DNA from 2 places in the Micromonospora sp. WMMD1274 genome. Region 2 is predicted to be linked to the other one. Evidence: predicted binding sites of a transcription regulator. Region 2 holds the regulator's gene; the other holds the start of a gene.
The links. The regulator HspR, encoded in region 2, represses chaperone genes until heat shock. The targets are predictions, from matches to a motif close to TTGAGTNNNNNNNACTCAA.
Positions count from the first base shown of each region.

Region 1: the regulator HspR is predicted to act here: its motif matches at 3,290-3,308, upstream of lon (endopeptidase La).

Region 1 is NZ_JBMHMG010000001.1:7,035,846-7,045,377, forward strand. Features, by position in the region: gene ACN27D_RS33285 (DEAD/DEAH box helicase) at 1-857, shown strand, start outside; gene lon (endopeptidase La) at 931-3,267, opposite strand; gene ACN27D_RS33295 (histone-like nucleoid-structuring protein Lsr2) at 3,502-3,849, shown strand; gene ACN27D_RS33300 (hypothetical protein) at 4,056-5,345, opposite strand; gene ACN27D_RS33305 (hypothetical protein) at 5,602-6,468, opposite strand; gene ACN27D_RS33310 (DICT sensory domain-containing protein) at 6,576-7,667, shown strand; gene ACN27D_RS33315 (helical backbone metal receptor) at 7,700-8,422, shown strand; gene ACN27D_RS33320 (CBS domain-containing protein) at 8,447-9,145, opposite strand; gene ACN27D_RS33325 (hypothetical protein) at 9,364-9,532, shown strand, end outside.
Region 2 is NZ_JBMHMG010000001.1:3,092,958-3,102,489, forward strand. Features, by position in the region: gene dnaK (molecular chaperone DnaK) at 1-1,128, shown strand, start outside; gene grpE (nucleotide exchange factor GrpE) at 1,177-1,914, shown strand; gene dnaJ (molecular chaperone DnaJ) at 1,994-3,178, shown strand; gene ACN27D_RS14325 (heat shock protein transcriptional repressor HspR) at 3,203-3,643, shown strand; gene ACN27D_RS14330 (hypothetical protein) at 3,820-4,026, shown strand; gene ACN27D_RS14335 (hypothetical protein) at 4,080-4,508, opposite strand; gene ACN27D_RS14340 (cation:proton antiporter) at 4,675-5,892, opposite strand; gene ACN27D_RS14345 (cation:proton antiporter regulatory subunit) at 5,898-6,398, opposite strand; gene clpB (ATP-dependent chaperone ClpB) at 6,715-9,306, shown strand.

The DNA of each region.
Region 1 (9,532 bases), 3.9 Mb from region 2:
AGCGGGACCGGGTGATGGGCCGGCTGCGCGCCGGCACGGCGGACCTGCTGGTCGCCACCGACGTGGCCGCCCGAGGGCTGGACGTCGAGCAGCTCACCCACGTGGTCAACTACGACGTCCCGTCCGCGCCGGAGTCGTACGTGCACCGGATCGGGCGGGTCGGCCGGGCCGGGCGGGAGGGTGTGGCGATCACGCTCGCCGAGCCGCGCGAGCACCGGATGCTCAAGACCATCGAGCGGGTCACCGGGCAGCGGATCGCCATCGACAAGATCCCCACGGTGGCGGACATGCGCACCCGGCGGCTGGAGCTGACCCAGGGCGCGCTGCGGGAGAGCCTGCTGGAGGACGACCTCGACCCGTACCGGGCGATCGTGGAGTCGCTCACCGACGAGTTCGACCTGGTCGAGGTGGCGCTGGCGGCGGTGAAGCTGGCGCACGAGGCGACGTCGCCGGGCTCGGACGACGAGGAGGAGATCCCGCAGGTCCCGGTCCGCGGTCCGCGCGAGGGCCGGCCGGAGACCGGCGGGCGGGGCGAGCGCCGGGGCCCGGGGCGCCCGCGTACCGGCGGGACCACCCAGGTCTTCATCGGGCTGGGCCGCCGGGCCGGGGTACGGCCGCAGGACCTGGTCGGCGCGATCACCGGGGAGACCCGGATCAACGGCCGGGACATCGGCTCGATCGAGATCGCGGACCGGTTCTCCCTGGTCGAGGTGCCGCAGGGGGTGGCCGACGAGATCATCGCCGGGCTGCGCGGCACCACCATCAAGGGCCGCAAGGCGACGGTGCGCCGGGACCGCGACGGCGACGGTACGGGCGAGCGCCGCGACCGGGGCTACGAGCGGCGCGACCGCCGCTGAGCCCGGCGCGACCCGCGGGCGGACACGACGGCGCCCCGGCCACAGTGGGTCTGTGGCCGGGGCGCATCGGTCGTCAGGCCGCGGCGAGCGCCGGACCGTCCAGCGACTCCGTGTCGATCTCGACCGGGCGCAGCGCCAGCGCGAGCACGTCCGCCACGTCGGACAGGGTGTGCACGGTCAGCGCCTCCCGCACCTCGGTCGGCAGGTCGTCCAGGTCCGGCTCGTTGCGCTTCGGGATGATCACCTCGGTGAGACCGGCCCGGTGCGCGGCGAGCAGCTTCTGCTTCACCCCGCCGATCGGCAGCACCCGGCCGGAGAGCGTCACCTCGCCGGTCATCCCGAACTCGGGCCGCACCGGCCGCCCGGTCACCAGGGACGCCAGCGCGGTCACCATGGTGATGCCGGCGCTCGGGCCGTCCTTGGGCACCGCGCCCGCCGGGACGTGCAGGTGGATCCGCCGCCCGGCCAGGGCGTTCGGGTCCAGGCCGTACCGCCGTCCGTTGGACCGCAGGTACGACCACGCGATGTGCGCGGACTCCTTCATCACGTCGCCGAGCTGGCCGGTGAGCGTCAGCCCCGGCTCGCCCTCCATCGTGGTGGCCTCGATGAACAGCACGTCGCCACCGGCGCCGGTGACGGCCAGGCCGGTCGCCACGCCGGGCACGGCGGTCCGCTCGGCCGACTCCGGGGTGAACTTCGGCCGGCCCAGGTAGCGGGCCAGGTTGCCGGCGTCGACGTGCACCGGCGCGGAGTCCGCGGCGAGCGCGACGGCGACCTTGCGCAGGATCTTCGCGAGGGCCCGTTCGAGCTGCCGGACGCCGGCCTCCCGGGTGTACTCGCCCGCGATCAGCGCCAGCGCCTCGTCGGCGACGTCGACCTCGTCGGCGGTCAGCCCGGCCCGGTCCCGCTGCCGGGGCAGCAGGTGGTCCCGGGCGATGGCGACCTTCTCGTCCTCGGTGTAGCCGTCCAGCGCGACGAGTTCCATCCGGTCCAGCAGCGGGCCGGGGATCGCCTCGACCACGTTGGCGGTGGCCAGGAACAGCACGTCGGACAGGTCGAGGTCGACCTCCAGGTAGTGGTCGCGGAACGTGTGGTTCTGCGCCGGGTCGAGCACCTCCAGCAGGGCCGCCGCCGGGTCACCGGAGTAGCCGGCGGCCAGCTTGTCGACCTCGTCGAGCAGCACGACCGGGTTCATCGAGCCGGCCTCGCGCAGCGCCCGCACGATCCGGCCGGGCAGCGCGCCGACGTAGGTGCGCCGGTGGCCGCGGATCTCCGCCTCGTCCCGGACACCGCCGAGGGAGACGCGGACGAAGTTGCGGCCCAGCGCCCGGGCGACCGACTCGCCGAGGCTGGTCTTGCCGACACCGGGCGGGCCGGCCAGGGCCAGCACCGCGCCGGAGCCGCGTCCGCCGACCACGCCGAGGTTGCGCTCCGCGCGCCGGTTGCGCACCGCGAGGTACTCCAGGATGCGGTCCTTCACGTCGGCCAGGCCGGCGTGGTCGGCGTCGAGCACGGCCCGGGCCGCGGCCAGGTCCGTGTTGTCCTGGGTACGCGTGCTCCACGGCATCTCCAGGACGGTGTCCAGCCAGGTGCGGATCCAGCCCGCCTCGGGTGAGGCGTCGCTTGCCCGCTCCAGCTTGCCGACCTCGCGCAGCGCCGCCTCGCGTACCTTCTCCGGCAGGTCGGCGGACTCCACCCGGGAGCGGTAGTCGGCGGAGCCGTCCGGCTCGTCCTCGCCGAGTTCCTTGCGGATCGCGGCGAGCTGCTGGCGGAGCAGGAACTCCCGCTGGGACTTCTCCAGCCCTTCGCGGACGTCGCTGTTGATCTGCTCGGTGACCTCCTGCTCGGCCAGGTGTTCCTTCACCCAGCCGACGAGCAGTTCCAGCCGGGCGGTGACGTCCGGCGCGGCGAGCAGTTCGGTCTTCTGCGTCAGGCTGAGCCAGGGCGCGTAACCGGCCGAGTCGGCCAGCTCGGACAGGTCGGTCATCCGCTCCATCGCGTCGATCACCTGCCAGGCGCCGCGCTGTTGCAGCACGGACGTCATGAGCGCGCGGTACTCGCGGGCGAGTTCCCGGGCGCGGCCCGCCGGTGCGGGCTCGTCGAGTGCGGTCGCCTCGACCCAGAGCGCGGCGCCGGGGCCGGGCACGCCGGAGCCGATACGGGCGCGGGCCAGACCGCGGATGACCGCCGCCGGCTCGCCGCTGGGCAGCCGGCCCACCTTCTCGATCGTGGCGACCACGCCGACGGAGCCGTACTCGCCGTCGATGCGGGGTACGGCCAGGAGTTCCTTGTCGCCGGTGGCGCGCGCCGCGTCGACGGCGGCCTGGGTGGTCGGGTCGAGGGTCACCGGGATGACCATCCCGGGCAGCAGGACGGCGTCGGTCAGAGGAAGTACCGGAAGAGTTGCCATCGAACACCTGCCATCACGTTGGTTGAGCGTGTCTGGCTCAAGTAACAAAACGTGTCCCTTGTTCCGGGTTGTGACCCACGCCACTCCGGAGTGCCTCGTTCCCGCGCCGCGCACCCAATGGCGGCACCGTTTACCGCGACCCGCCGAATGGAAACAGCCGACTATTGTTGCGGAATTACCGCGCGGTAGGTCAAACTCTTAGCCACACCCCGCCCGACACAGGGAGTAATGGCGATGGCAAGGAAAGTAATCACCGTTCTGACCGACGACCTCGACGGCGGAAAGGCCGATCGGACCGTCGAGTTCAGCCTGGACGGCGTGGCGTACACGATCGACGTCTCCGACGAGAACGCGGGCGTCCTGCGCAAGGCGCTGGATCTGTACATCAGCGCTGGCAGGCGGATCGGCCGGGGAGCGACCGAGGTCACCCGCGGCGCCCGCCGCACCTCCCGGCCGAGCACCTCGGGAATGGACCGCGAGCAGAACCGCGCCATCCGGGAATGGGCCGCCAAGAACGGGTTCGAGATTTCCGAGCGCGGGCGCATCCCGGTGTCGGTGGTCGAGGCGTACAAGAACCGCTGACCGTCACCGGTTCACCGTCGGGCATCCCGGGGTCACGCTGAGAAATCGGTGTGGCCCCGATCGGCTTTCTGTGGTCGGCGCTTTTCATCCGGCTGGATACCGCCGGCACGAAATTTCTTCCGGGATCACCTCCCACCGTGCCCGTACGCGGGAACGGCAGCGGCCGCCCGGAGGAGTCCCCCGGACGGCCGCGGCCGTTCGCCGGCTCAGTTGACCCGGATGCGCACCACGTCGATGGCGGGGGTCTGGTTGGCCCGCTCCATCATCGGGATGCGGTGCGAGCCGTCACCGGCCCAGACCGCGCACTGCGCCACGCCCGACTGCGCCAGGCCCGGGATCTGGATCAGCACGTCGTCCGGCTGGTCACCGCCCCGCCCGTCCTCGGTGGCGACGAAGAAGGCCGGCACGTCCTGCGGGTTCGGAGGCTGCCGGGTGCTGCCGAGCATCCGGCAGGCGGTGTGGAAGTGACCGCGTACCAGGCCCTGACCGTTGAGCAGCGAGCTCTCCAGGTAGTAGCCACCCTGGCCGGCGGCGAGGAAGCGGTCGCGCACCAGGTTCTTGGTGGTGACCCGGAGCGTGAACGGCTGGTTGCGCCGCACCTGGTTCGGGAACTGCGTGATCAGCAGCGACGGGTTGTTCGCCGCGGCGCCCACCTCACCGAATGCGGTGCTCACGCACCGGTTGCCGTTCTGGAAACCGTCGTGCGCCTGGAGCTGGCTGCCGGAGCAGTCCTTGGCGAGCACGTTCAGGCCGTTGCCGCCGCCGTTGTTCTGGCCACCGCCGTTGTTGTTCCCACCGCCGTTGTTGCCGCCGTTCTGGCCCCCGTTGTTGCCGCCGTTCTGGCCGCCGTTGTTGTTGCCGCCGTTCTGGCCGCCGCCGGTGCCGGGAGTGTCGGTCAGCGCGCACTGGGCGAGCTGGTCCAGGCCCTGCGGGCGCTGGGCGACCCGGCCGATCGCGGTGGCGATCCGGTTGAGCGCCGCGGTGCGCTTGTCCGCGAGCGGACGCAGGATCGCGTTGTTGATGAAGTCGCCGCCGTTGCGGCCGTCCGCGGCGAGCCGCCGGTTCGCGTCGGCGATCTGCGACTCCAGCAGCGCCAGGGTGCGGTCCACCTCGGCGCGCGCCCGGTCGGGCACCTGCGGCAGCCGGCCGCGGACGTCCGGGCAGGCCACGGTCGGGGTGCCGGCGCCGGCGCCGCCCGCGTTGGTCTGCTGACACTCGGCCGGTGACATCTGGCCGTCGCCCCAGTGGCTGCGGACCCAGCGGCCGTTCTGCCAGGTACGGGTGGTGCTGCCCTGGCCGTTCGGGGCGGTCGCCCCCGGGCTCGCGGGCACGCAGGACGCCGACGCGGCGCGGGTGGTCGTCCGCCGGTCCTGGGCGGACGAGATCTGGGTGACGGCGACGATGCCGCCGAAGACCGCGAGCGTGCCGACAACCGCCAGCAACCGCTTGCTCCGCGCGTTACCGGATGACCGGCGCGCCCGTGTGGACCTGCGCATCGAATTGCTCTCCTTCTCGATCCGGTAGTTGACTGGTGATCCCGGCGGACCGACGAATTCGGGGTGTGAGATCACTGCGACGCTCGGTCGCACGTCAATGGCCGACGATGCCCTTTCCGCACCGTCTCCGCGCCGTCGGCGGCGCGGCGGGGAAGATCTGCGTCCATTCCCGATGAGGTACGGAGCGCCGTCGGCGAAGGTTCAACCGGAGATCGGAAAAAAATCGAAAGTCGCCGTCGTCGCCGGCGAGGACGGTTCAGTCGGCGCAGAGGTGATCGAAGGCGAAGCCGCCGTCGAAGGAGTCCCGCCGCGCGGCCAGCGCACGTACCCGCCGGAGAAGCTCGTCACGGTCCAGCGGGGACGGCGCGGCGGCGTCGAGGTCACGCAGCCGCTCCCCCAGCGCCACCACGGCCAGGTCCTCGGCGAGCCGGCCCGGGTCGACGCCGCAGGAGAAGCCGCGCGCGGTCAGCCGGACCCGCTCCAGCAGGCAGCGGCCGGGCCGCACCTCGGCCCAGGCCCAGCCCTCCGCCGGGCCGCCGGTCCAGCGCACGTGCAGGCCGCGCACGATCGGGTCGGCGATCCGGCCCGCCACGTACGCCTCGACCGCCTCGACCCGGGCCAGCGCGCCCAGGTCGTTCACCGGTCCCTGCCGGCCGTCCGGCAACCGGCCGATGATGTCCCGGAAGCCGACCGCGTCGCCGCCGTCCGGGTCGGTGCCGTCGGCGTAGGCCCGCGCGTCCAGCACGTACTCGGCGAACCGGCGGGCCTGTTCCGCGCCGCCCAGCGTCGGCGACTCGACGCGCAGCAGCGGCAGGCCGACGGCGACGCAGACGGCGTCGGTCAGCCGTTCCTCCCGCCGCGCGGGCGATCCGTCGCCGGCGGGCGCGGTGAACCGCACCGCGAAGCGCGGCAGCCCGGTGTCGGCGGCGCAGACCACCAGGTCGAGCGCCGCCCGCCCGGCGGTGCTCCACTGGCTGCCGGTGACCCCCGGCGGGCGGCCCTGCACCAGCTCACCGAGCCGTCGCCCGGCGTGGCCGAGGTGGCCGGCACGGACCAGGGACGGCGCGACACCGGGCGGGATCGGCCGCAGCCAGGAGGCGGTCACGCTGCCTGTGCTCGTCATCTCGCCCCGATCCCCCTTCGTCCGGTCGACGCCCGAGTGTAGGCGGTGCGGCAGGACCGGTCCGGCCGACCGGTGCGCTACCGCGCCCGTCCCTCTAGGCTCTGCCCGTGCCCAGCGGACGGACCCCGGAACAGTTCACCAAACGCAGTCTCGTCGCCGTCTCCCATGCCATCGAACGCGCCGCGCTCGCCGAGGCCGAGGACGGCCCGCTCGTCGTGCTCGCGCTGTTCCAGCGGCTGCCGTACTTCGCCCGGGAGCGCGAGGTCTACCGGCGCATCGCCGGCCGCGCCGCCGTGACGGTGGTGGCGATGGTCGGCGGACCGCCGCCCGACCTGCCCGAGGGCGCCTACGGCGTGGCGCTGGACGAGGCGGAGGCGCTGGCCCGGGAGTGGACGGTGGTGGCCCTGAGCCCACGTTTCGGCGCCACACTCGTCGCGCACGACCGGGCCGACGTGGTGCCCGCGCCGACGCTCGAATCCGGCCGCCTGTTCGAGGGGCGCTGGGGTTTCCGCCGCGACGAGGCGCTGCACGAGGCGATCCGGCTGCGCGAACAGCTCGCCGAGCGGCTGCCCGCCGCGGCGCGTACCGCGCTGGACGAGGCGATCGCCCGGGTACGGGACATCCCGGCCGGGCCGGGCGAACCCCGCGCCGAGGCGGCGCTGCGGCTGCTGGCCCGCCGCGGCGACCGGAACGACCAGCCGGTCGAGCCGGCCGAGGCGATGCTGGACGAACCCGGCCTGGCCCGGTGGTCCGGCGCGGACGGGGTGACCGCCTCCGGCACGCTGCCGGTGGCGCTCGTCGGCCTGCGGGTGGACGCGCCGCCCGGCTCGCCGGAACGCTTCGGCCGCCGCGGTGTCGCCCGCGAGGGGCACGCCGTGCTCACCGCGATCACCGCCGTCCTGCGGCCGGTCGACCGCGCGCTGCGCGTCACCGAGAACGAGTTCCAGCTCCTCCTGCCGGGGCTCGACGAGCCGGCGGCGCTGGACGTGGTACGCCGGCTGCACGACGCCATCGGCGCGCTGGCCCGGTCGTACCCGTTCATGGCGTACACCGTGCACGCGGCGGTCGGGGTGACCACCCGGCGGCCGCTGCCCACCGCGGACCTGCGCGCGGCGGTCGACTGGGCGGTACGCAAGGGCGTGCCGGTGGCGGGCCTGCCGACCGAGACCGCCGACGCCGTGGCCGCGCCGGCCCACTGACCGGCCGGTCCGGCCCGAGGGGAGGAGACGCGGTGCGGGTGGTGTCGCTGGTGCCGTCGCTGACCGAGGCGGTCGCGGCCACCCGCCCGGAGGTGCTGGTCGGAGCCACCGACTGGTGCACCCATCCGGCCGGGCTGGACGTCGCCCGGGTCGGCGGGACGAAGTACCCCGACCTGGACCGGGTGCTCGCGCTGGAGCCGGATCTGGTGCTGCTCAACGAGGAGGAGAACCGGCTGGCCGACGCCGAGGCGCTGCGCGCGGCCGGGGTGCCGGTCCGGGTCACCTTCCCGCGTACCGTGCCGGAGGCCCTCGACCAGCTCGGTGAGCTGGTTGTTGCGCTCGGCGCGCCGGCCGAGCCGCCGTGGCTGCGCGAGGCCCGCCGCGCGTGGGCCGCGCTGCCGCCGCCGGGACGGGTCCGCACCGCCGTGGTGCCGGTGTGGCGGCGGCCGTGGGTGGTGCTGGGGCGGGACACGTTCGCCGGGGACGTGCTGGCCCGGCTCGGTGTGCGCAACGGCTGGGCCGACGACCCGGAACGCTATCCCCGGCCGGGCCTGGACGAGCTGCGCGCCCGGGCGCCGGACCTGGTGGTGCTGCCCGACGAGCCGTACCGGTTCACCGCCGACGACGGGCCGGAGGCGTTCCCCGGCGTGCCGGCGGCGCTGGTCTCCGGCCGTCACCTCACCTGGTACGGCCCGTCGCTGGCCGAGGCCCCGGCGCTGCTCGCCGCCCAGCTCGCCACCGAGGGCCCCACCTGACCGGTGGGGCCCGGGCGGCGGCGCTCAGGCCACCGGGGTGGCGTGCACCGGGTCCAGTTCCATCAGCGTGGTGTCGTCCACGTCGTACCCGATCGCGTTGTGCACCGCGACCACGCCCGCGACCTGGGCGGCGAGACGGCCGGCCAGGTCGACGGCGCTGCGCCGGTCCAACCGCCCGTCCATGGTGACCTCGCCGCCGCGGACCTGGACGGTGACCAGGCCGTCGCGCACCGACAGCACCCGGCGCAGCACCTCGTGCACGACCTCCTCGCGGATCTCCGCGTCGGTACGCAGGTGCACGCGCAGCAGGTCACCGCGGGTGACGATGCCGGCGAGCCGGCCCAGGTCGTCCAGCACGGGGAGCCGCTTGACCGCCTCCTGGTCCATCAGCCGGGCGGTCGCCGCGAGCGACGCCCGCTCGTGGGTGGTGACCGCCGGGGCGGTCATCAGGTCCCGGGCGACGAGCGCGCCCGCCTTCTCCCGCGCGGTACGCCGGCGCCGCCCCTCGAAGACCCGCCGCTCGTCCGGGTGGCCGGACCGCTCCACCTTGTGCAGCAGGTCCGCCTCGGAGATCACCCCGAGCACCCGGCGGAACGAGTCCACCACCGGCACACCGCTGATCCGCTGCCGGACCAGCACGTCGACCACCTCGCGGTACGGGGTCTCCTCCGTCACCGTCGCGACGTCCCTGGTCATCACGTCGGCCACCTGCCACGTCCTCATCACGACCTCCTCGTGCCGGGCCTCCACCTGCGACGGTAGGCGGTCGGCGGGCGCCCTGGTCAGGGGCGGCGGACCGGCCGCGACGGGCCGACCGGACCGGGTCGGGACGGGACCAATGACCCGGTCACGAGGGCACCTCTCGGCCCTGCTCCCGGACGCCGCGCGGCGGTGGAATGAATGTGCCACCGGGAAGCGCGGTGCGAGGCACAGGAAGGGACGTGGAGACAATGACCGCGACAATCGAGCGGACCCCCGCCGTCAAGCGGACCCCCGCCGCCACCATCGCTCCGGCGGCGCACACCGAGACCACCCGCCAGAAGGCCACCCGGTACGTCTGGGCCGGTCTGCGGCTCGCCCTGGGCTGGGTGTTCCTCTGGGCCTTCCTCG
Region 2 (9,532 bases):
TCCGCCGCCACCACCAGCAACATCAACCTGCCGTACATCACCGCCGGTTCGGCCGGCCCGCTGCACCTGGACGTGACGCTCAGCCGCGCCGAGTTCCAGCGCATGACGCAGGACCTGCTGGACCGCTGCAAGGGCCCGTTCGAGCAGGCCGTCAAGGACGCCGGCATCAAGATCTCGGACGTCGACCACGTCATCCTGGTCGGCGGCTCGACCCGTATGCCGGCCGTGACCGACCTGGTCAAGCAGCTCACCGGCCGCGACCCGAACAAGGGCGTCAACCCGGACGAGGTCGTCGCCGTCGGCGCCGCCCTCCAGGCCGGTGTGCTCAAGGGCGAGGTCAAGGACGTCCTGCTGCTCGACGTGACCCCGCTGAGCCTGGGCATCGAGACCAAGGGCGGCATCTTCACCAAGCTCATCGAGCGCAACACCACCATCCCGACCAAGCGCTCCGAGGTGTTCACCACCGCCGACGACAACCAGCCGTCGGTGCTGATCCAGGTGTTCCAGGGCGAGCGGGACATCGCCGCCTACAACAAGAAGCTCGGCACCTTCGAGCTGACCGGTCTCCCGCCGGCCCCGCGCGGCGTGCCCCAGATCGAGGTCACGTTCGACATCGACGCCAACGGCATCGTGAACGTGCACGCCAAGGACCTGGGCACCGGCAAGGAGCAGAAGATGACGATCACCGGCGGCTCCTCGCTGCCGAAGGACGACATCGAGCGGATGCGCCGGGACGCCGAGGAGCACGCCGACGAGGACAAGCGTCGCCGTGAGGAGGCCGAGACCCGCAACGTGGCCGAGGCGCTCCAGTGGCAGACCGAGAAGTTCCTCGCCGAGAGCGGCGACAAGCTGCCCAGCGAGAACCGTGACCAGCTCAACGAGGCGCTCGGCGAGCTGCGCAGCGCCCTCGGCGGGCAGGACATCGAGAAGATCAAGTCCGCCCACGAGAAGCTGGCGCAGGTCTCCCAGCAGGCGGGCTCGCTGCTCTACGCCCAGCAGCAGGAGGGCGAGCAGACCGCCCCGGGCGCGGCCGGGCCGGGTGCCGGCGCGGGTGCGGCCGGTGGCCCGAAGGCCGGTGGCGACGACGACGTGGTCGACGCGGAGATCGTGGACGAGGACAAGAAGTGACTTCCGGTCCCGGACACGATTCGCACGGCAGAGGGATGAGGTAACCGCATGACGGACAAGCCACGAGCGGCCGACCCGGGTGCCACCGGGTCGGCGCCGGGCGCCGGCAAGGACACCGGCGACGAACCCCGGGTCGTCATCCGCGACAAGCGCAAGCTCGGCAAGGTGACCGAGCAGCCGGCGAACGACGCCTCGGCGGCCGACGCGGCCGCCGACGCGCCCGCCGAAGGGCTGGTCGAGGAGGCCGAGGTCGTGGTCGACGAGATCGGCGGCGAGGCCGAGGTCGGCGGTCCGACCGTGGTCGACTCGCCCGCCGAGCCGAAGGGCGGGACCGGCACGGACGCGCCGCTCGGCGCCGAGCTGGAGTCGCTCCGCACCGACCTGGAGGAGCGCACCCGCGACCTCCAGCGGGTGACCGCGGAGTACGCCAACTACCGCAAGCGGGTCGACCGGGACCGCAACCTGGTCCAGGAGCAGGCCACCGGGGCGGTGCTCACCGCGCTGCTGCCGATCCTCGACGACCTGGACCGGGCCCGCGAGCACGGCGACCTGGTGGGCCCGTTCGGCAGCGTGGCCGAGCAGCTCACCGGCGCGCTCACGAAGTTCGGCCTGACCGCGTTCGGCGAGAAGGGTGACCCGTTCGACCCGACCCGGCACGAGGCGGTGGCGCACCAGACCTCCGCCGACGTGACGGAGCCGACCTGCGTGCAGGTCATGCGGCGCGGCTACCAGCTCGGCGAGCGGCTGCTGCGGCCCGCCATGGTCGCGGTCGCGGACCCGGAGTAGTGCCGACCCGTGACGTCCCGCCCGCCCGCACCGGGCGGGCGGGACGACCGGGATTCGACCCGTGGAAGGGGGTGGACCGGTGAGTTCCAAGGACTGGATCGAGAAGGACTACTACGCCGCGTTGGGCGTGGACAAGTCCGCCTCCTCGGACGAGATCAAGAAGGCGTACCGCAAGTTGGCCCGGGAGTCGCACCCGGACCACAACCCCGGCGACACCGGCGCGGAGGAGCGGTTCAAGACCGTCTCCGAGGCGTACGCGGTGCTCGGTGACGAGAAGAAGCGCCGCGAGTACGACGAGATGCGCTCGCTGTTCGGCTCCGGCGCCTTCCGGCGCAACGCCCGCGGCGCGGGCCAGCCGGGCGGCATGCCGTTCGACGTCTCCGACCTGTTCGGCGGCGCGGGCGCCGGCGACAACCGGTTCAGCGGCGGCGGCTTCACCGACCTGTTCAGCTCGATCTTCTCCGGCGGCGGAGGCGGCGGCGGTCCGGCGCGGCCGCGCGGCCCGGCGCGTGGCCGGGACGTCGAGACCGAGGTGGCGCTCGACTTCGAAGACGCGGTACGAGGCGTCACGCTGCCGCTGACGCTGCGAGCTCCCGGGGTCTGCGACACCTGCCACGGCAACGGCGCGAAGCCCGGCACCCAGCCGGTGGCCTGCCCGGTCTGCCACGGCGCCGGGGTGACCACTCGCAACCAGGGGTCGTTCAGCTTCTCCGAGCCGTGCCGCAACTGCCAGGGCGTCGGCACGATCGTCGAGGAGAAGTGCCCGGAGTGCCACGGCACCGGCGGGGTCACCAAGACCCGCACGCTGAACGTGCGCTTCCCGGCCGGTGTGGCCGACGGGCAGCGGATCCGCCTGGCCGGCCGGGGTGAGCCCGGCGAGCGGGGCGGTGCGGCGGGTGACCTGTTCGTACAGGTGAAGGTCCGCCCGGACGAGCTGTTCGGGCGTACCGGGGACGACCTGACCCTGACCGTCCCGATCACGTACGCCGAGGCGGTTCTCGGCACGGACCTGCGCGTACCGACCCTGGACGGGACGGTGACCCTGCGGGTGCCACCGGGTACGCCCAGCGGGCGGGTGCTGCGCGCCCGCGGCAAGGGCGTCGTACGCAAGGACGGCCGCGCCGGTGACCTGCTGGTCACGCTCGACGTGGTGGTCCCGGCGAAGGTGTCGGACGAGGCGCGGGCGGCGCTGGAGACCTTCGCGGCGCAGACTCCGCCCGCCGCGCGGGAACATCTCGACGCGCGGGTACGTCGATTCAGTTGAGGTCGGCAGCGGAGGTGAGCGGGCATGTCGGAGGAGTACGTCGGCTCGGGTGACCCGGCCTACGAGGCCAAGGTCTTGATGATCTCGGTGGCCGCGCGGATGGCGGGGATGCACCCCCAGACGCTGCGCCAGTACGACCGGCTGGGCCTGGTGCAGGCCGGCCGGGCGTCCGGTGGCGGTCGCCGGTACAGCGTCCGGGACGTGGTGCTGCTCCGCGAGGTGCAGCGGCTCAGCCAGGACGACGGGATCAACCTGGCCGGGGTCAAGCGGATCATCGCGCTGGAGCGGCTGCTCGAAGAGGCGCAGCAGCGGGTGGCCCGGCTGGAGGCGGAACTCGACGCCGCGTACCGGCGGATCGCCGAGCTGGAGTCGCTCGGCGGCTTCCCCCGTGGCGACCTCGTGCCCACCAACCGCACGTCCACCGCGCTCGTCGTCTGGCGTCCGCGCCGCGCTCCCGACCGCTGACCTCGTACCTGAAGGCCGGCGCGCCCCGCTCCCCCGGGGCCGCGCCGGCCTTCGTCGTCCCCCGGGCGGTTCGCGGGCCGGGTCAGGGGAAAGCGGCGTACGGCAGGGTGGGGTCAACTACGCTTTTCCGCAGGGGCAAAAGCCCCAAAGCGGATTCCGGGCTGGCGGGGGGAGTCATGACGGAACCGGCGAAGAAGGTGGCCGAGCGCGCGGAGGAACGGCTGGAGAAGGTGGCCGAGAACGTCCGCGAGCGGTTCGACCGGGTCACCGAGGGACGCTTCAGCGACAAGGTCAAGGAAGGGCGCTTCGCCGACCAGACGGACCACGGCGTGGACCGGGCGCGGGACGACGAGCGGCGCAAGAAGCAGGGCGGGTCGACCTGACGATCCGCCGACGTGCGGGCCGGGATCCACGGGGGATCCCGGCCCGTTCGCCGTCAGAGGCGGCGGTTCTCGCGGACCAGGCCGCCCTCGCACCAGTCCCGGTAGACGAAGAGATCCGGCCGGGCGAGCAGCACCCGGCTGTTGTGCGCCCAGTTGCGCATCAGGTCGTCGCCGGACTTCTCGGCCTGCTCGACCAGCTTGCGGAACCGGCGCTTGGGGTGGGCGCGGAAGTTCGTCCGGATGCCGTCGGCGGCGTAGATGTAGAGGCAGTGCAGCGTGAACCGCCGCGCCGGGCAGCCCTGGTCCATCGCCAGATCGAACAACGTCTGCACCAGGTGGTCACCGGCGACCAGCAGGTCCCAGTCGGGCGGCATCGAGGTCAGCGGCACCGAATCCGGTTGATAGGCCCACGCCCGAAGCTCGGCGGGCGAGGGATCGACCGGATTGGCGAAGCCGCGGAACGTCTCTTCCTGCACGCTCACCGGCCGACCTTCCGCTTGCGCTGGCGGGGGCGCAGGCCACCCGCGGACCCTGGCTGCTGGGCCGAAACGTTAACGCGGTTGGACGGAGCAGGGGTAGACCTTCCCGGGATCAATTTGACAACGCCGGGCCGGATCTGCCCCACGGCTGATCCGGCCCGGCACCGGGTCAGTCGCCGGCGGCCAGGGGCAGCGGCGCGGGCGGCCGTGCGGCGGCGGCGCGGCTGCGCAGCCACTGCTTGAACCACGGGGTGTCGGGCAGCCGGGCGAGCAGCGGCCCGGTCACCACCGTGATCAACACGTACGCGGTGGCGAGCGCGGCGAGCTTCGGCTCCACCGGGTAGATGGCCGCGACGGCCAGCCCGGCGATGACGATGGAGAACTCGCCGCGCGGGGTCAGCGCCAGGCCGGCCCGCCAGCGGCCGGGCTCGGCGATCCCGGCCCGGCGGGCGGCCAGGTAGCCGGTGGCCACCTTCGTCGCCATGGTCACCACTGCCAGCAGCAGCGCGGGCAGCAGTACCGGCGGCATGTCCAGCGGGTTGGTCACCAGCCCGAAGAACACGAAGAAGACCGCGGCGAACAGGTCACGCAGCGGGGAGAGCAGCTCGGTCGCGTGGTGCGCCACCGGCCCGGACAGCGCGATACCCACCAGGAACGCACCGACCGCCGCGGACACCTGGAGCTTGGCCGCGACACCGGCGACCAGCAGGGTCAGGCCGAGCACCCCGAGCAGGAGTGCCTCCGGATCCTTGGCGGAGAGCGCGGCGGAGATCAGGTGGCCGTACCGGATGGCCACGGCCAGCACCACGACGACGGTGAACACCGCGATGGCGAGCGCGATGCCACCCTTCATCAGGCCGACCCCGGCGAGCAGCGCGGTGACCAGCGGCAGATAGAGGGCCATCGCCAGGTCCTCGATCACCAGGACGGAGAGGATCACCGGGGTCTCCCGGTTACCGACCCGGCCCAGGTCGCCGAGCACCTTGGCGATCACGCCGGACGACGACACCCAGGTCACGCCCGCGAGCACCACCGCCGCCACCCAGCCCCAGCCGAGCAGGAGCGCGAAGGCGAACCCGGGCAGCGCGTTGAACACCGCGTCGATCACGCCGGCCGGCGCGGCTGACCGGAGGTTGCCCACCAGTTCGTTGGCGCTGTATTCCAGGCCGAGCATGACCAGCAGCAGGATCACGCCGATCTCCGCGCCGACGGCGAAGAACTCCTCGCTGGCGTTGAGCGGCAGCAGCCCGCCGTGCCCGAACGCCAGGCCGGCGAGCAGGTACAGCGGGATGGGCGACACGCCGAAGCGACGGCTCAGCCGGCCGAGCAGGCCGAGCAGGAGCAGCAGCGCACCGACCTCGATGAGCAGGATTGTGGTTTCGTGCATACGCGTCAGCCGTCCGGATCGGTCTCGGCGAGGATCGCGGTCACGCCGTCGAGCCCCTGACGGGTACCGACCACGACGACCACATCGCCGGCCTCGAACCGGAAGGTGGGATCGGGCGAGACGTTCACGGCGCCCTGACGCAGCACGGCCACGATGGACGCGCTGGTCCGGGTGCGTGCCTTGGTGTCCGCGAGCCGCTTGCCGACGTACTTCGACCCCGCCGGGATGGCGATCTGCTCGGTCAGCAGCCCGGCGGCCTGCTCGCGCAGCCCGGAGAGCTGACCCAGCATCAGCGACGCGCCGAGGATGTCGGCCAGCGCCTCCGCCTCGTCGTCGGTCAGGGGTATGTCGTGTTGGCAGGAGTCGGGATCGTCCGGGTCGTAGAGGACCAGGTCGCGACGGCCATTGCGGTGGGAGACCACGCCGAGCCGGCGGCCGGACTCCGTCATCAGATCATGACGTACGCCGATCCCGGGCAGGGCGGTCTGTTCGACACGTACTCGCACGCGGGTGAGGCTACTCCGGGCGCGCACCTGCCGCGTCCGGGGTGGATCGGGCGCCCGGTGGTGCGGGATCAGGGGGCGTCGTCGCGAGCGGTGACATAGGTGCCCTTGCCCTGATGTCCCTCGACCAGACCTTCGGCCGCGTCTACCGCGTCGCTGAGATCTTGGTACGAAACGGCCCTTGGAGGGGCCGTTTCGTACCAAGATCTCTCCGGCCGGGCCGGAGGACGGTGACTCAGGTCACAGGGGTGGAGTTGAGCGGAATAGACTCAACTCTGGTTGTGTCATGTCCAGTGGACACGCCGATCCGGGGGAGCCCATGAACACGGAACGTCTCACCACCAAGAGCCGCGAGGCCATCACCGGTGCCGTCGCGCTGGCGAACCAGCGCGGTCACGCCACCGTGGAGCCCTGGCACCTGCTGCTGTCACTGCTGGACACCGAGGGCTCGACCGCCGCGGGCCTGCTGCGCGCCGTCGGGGCCGACCCCGCCGAGCTGCGCCGCGTCGCCCAGCGCTCGGTCGACGCGCTGCCCGCCGCGCGCGGGTCGAGCATCGCCGAGCCGACGCTGGCCCGCGAGTTCGTCAACGCCATCGGCGCCGCCGAACAGATCGCGCGGCCGCTGGGCGACGAGTACACCTCCACCGAGCACCTGCTGGCCGGGCTGGCCCGGGTCGGCGGCGCCGTCTCGGTCGCGCTGAAGAACTCCGGCGCCACCGAGGAGAACCTGGTCGCCGCGTTCCCGACCGTCCGCGGCGGGGACCGCCGGGTCACCACCGCCGACCCGGAGCAGACCTACCAGGCCCTGTCCAAGTACGGCGTCGACCTCACCGCCAGCGCCCGCGACGGCAAGATCGACCCGGTGATCGGCCGGGACTCGGAGATCCGCCGGGTGATCCAGGTGCTGTCCCGGCGTACGAAGAACAACCCGGTCCTGATCGGCGAACCGGGCGTCGGCAAGACCGCGATCGTGGAGGGCCTGGCCCAGCGGATCGTGGCCGGCGACGTGCCGGAGTCGCTGCGGGACAAGAAGCTGGTCTCGCTCGACCTCGGTGCGATGGTGGCCGGCGCGTCGTACCGCGGTCAGTTCGAGGAGCGGCTGAAGTCCGTGCTGGAGGAGATCAAGAACTCCGACGGCCAGGTCATCACGTTCCTCGACGAGCTGCACACCGTGGTCGGCGCCGGCAAGGGCGAGGGCTCGATGGACGCCGGCAACATGCTCAAGCCGATGCTGGCGCGCGGCGAGCTGCGGATGGTCGGCGCGACCACGCTCGACGAGTACCGCGAGCACATCGAGAAGGACCCGGCCCTGGAGCGCCGCTTCCAGCCGGTGCTGGTCGGCGAGCCGACCATCGAGGACACCATCGGCATCCTGCGCGGGCTCAAGGAGCGCTACGAGGTGCACCACGGCGTACGGATCACCGACGCCGCGCTGGTCGCCGCCGCCGCGCTCTCCGACCGGTACATCACCGACCGGTTCCTGCCGGACAAGGCGATCGACCTGGTCGACGAGTCCGCGTCCCGGCTGCGCATGGAGATCGACTCGCGCCCGGTCGAGGTGGACGAGATCGAGCGGGCGGTACGCCGGCTGGAGATCGAGGAGATGGCGCTGGCCAAGGAGCCGGACGCCGCGTCCGCCGAGCGTCTGGAGCGGCTGCGCAAGGAGCTGGCCGACAAGCGCGAGCAGCTCACCGCGCTCTCCGAGCGCTGGCAGACCGAGAAGAGCCACATCACCAAGCTCTCCACCGCCAAGGAGGAGCTGGAGCGCCTCGGCGGCGAGGCCGAGCGGGCCGAGCGCGACGGCGAGCTGGAACGCGCCGCCGAGCTGCGGTACGGCCGGATCCCCGCGCTGCGGACCGAGTTGAAGCAGGCCGAGGAGGAACTGGCCCGGCTCCAGGCGGACGGCGCGATGCTCAAGGAGGAGGTCGGCGCGGACGACATCGCCGCTGTGGTCGCCTCCTGGACCGGCATCCCCGCCGGGCGGCTGCTCGAAGGCGAGACGGCCAAGCTGCTCCGGATGGAGGAGTCGCTGCGCGGCCGCGTCGTCGGTCAGGCCGAGGCGGTCGGCGCGGTGTCCGACGCGGTCCGCCGCGCCCGGGCCGGCGTCGCCGACCCGGACCGCCCGACCGGCAGCTTCCTGTTCCTCGGCCCGACCGGCGTCGGCAAGACCGAGCTGGCCAAGGCGCTCGCCGAGTTCCTCTTCGACGACGAGCGGGCCATGGTCCGCATCGACATGAGCGAGTACGGCGAGAAGCACTCGGTGGCCCGCCTGGTCGGCGCCCCGCCCGGGTACGTCGGCTACGAGGAGGGCGGCCAGCTCACCGAGGCGGTACGCCGCCGCCCGTACTCGGTGATCCTGCTGGACGAGGTGGAGAAGGCCCACCCGGACGTCTTCGACGTGCTGCTCCAGGTGCTCGACGACGGCCGGCTCACCGACGGTCAGGGCCGCACCGTGGACTTCCGCAACGCGATCCTGATCCTCACCTCGAACCTGGGTTCGTCGGTGATCAGCGACCTGACGCTCACCGAGAACGAGCGCCGGGAGGGTGTGCTCGCGGTGGTCCGGTCGCACTTCAAGCCGGAGTTCCTCAACCGGCTCGACGACATCGTGGTGTTCGCCGCGCTCCAGGGCGAGGACCTGCGGTCGATCGTGGACATCCAGCTCGACCGGATGCGAACCCGTCTTGCGGACCGCCGGTTGGCACTGGACGTCAGCGACTCCGCACGCACCTGGCTGGCCGAGCACGGGTACGACCCGATCTACGGCGCCCGGCCACTGCGCCGGCTGGTGCAGTCGGCGATCGGCGACCAGCTCGCGAAGGCGCTGCTGGCCGGCGAGATCCGCGACGGCGACACGGTTCGCGTCGACCTGTCCGACTCCAAGGAGTCCCTGGCGGTGACCGCCGCCTGACCCGCACCACCCTTGCGAAGGCCCGGCCTCCGGCCGGGCCTTCGCCGTCCCACCGCACTCCGCCTGCTGCCGCCCCACCCGCCGGGCTCGCCTCAACCTCCACCTGCGTTGATCAAGGAGTTTGTGTCCTGTGGAGGCGCCGGCGGGGACACAAACTCCTTGATCAACGGGGAGAGCCGAGGGGGGAACCGAGGGGAGAGCCGAGGGGAGAGCCGGGGCGGGCGGC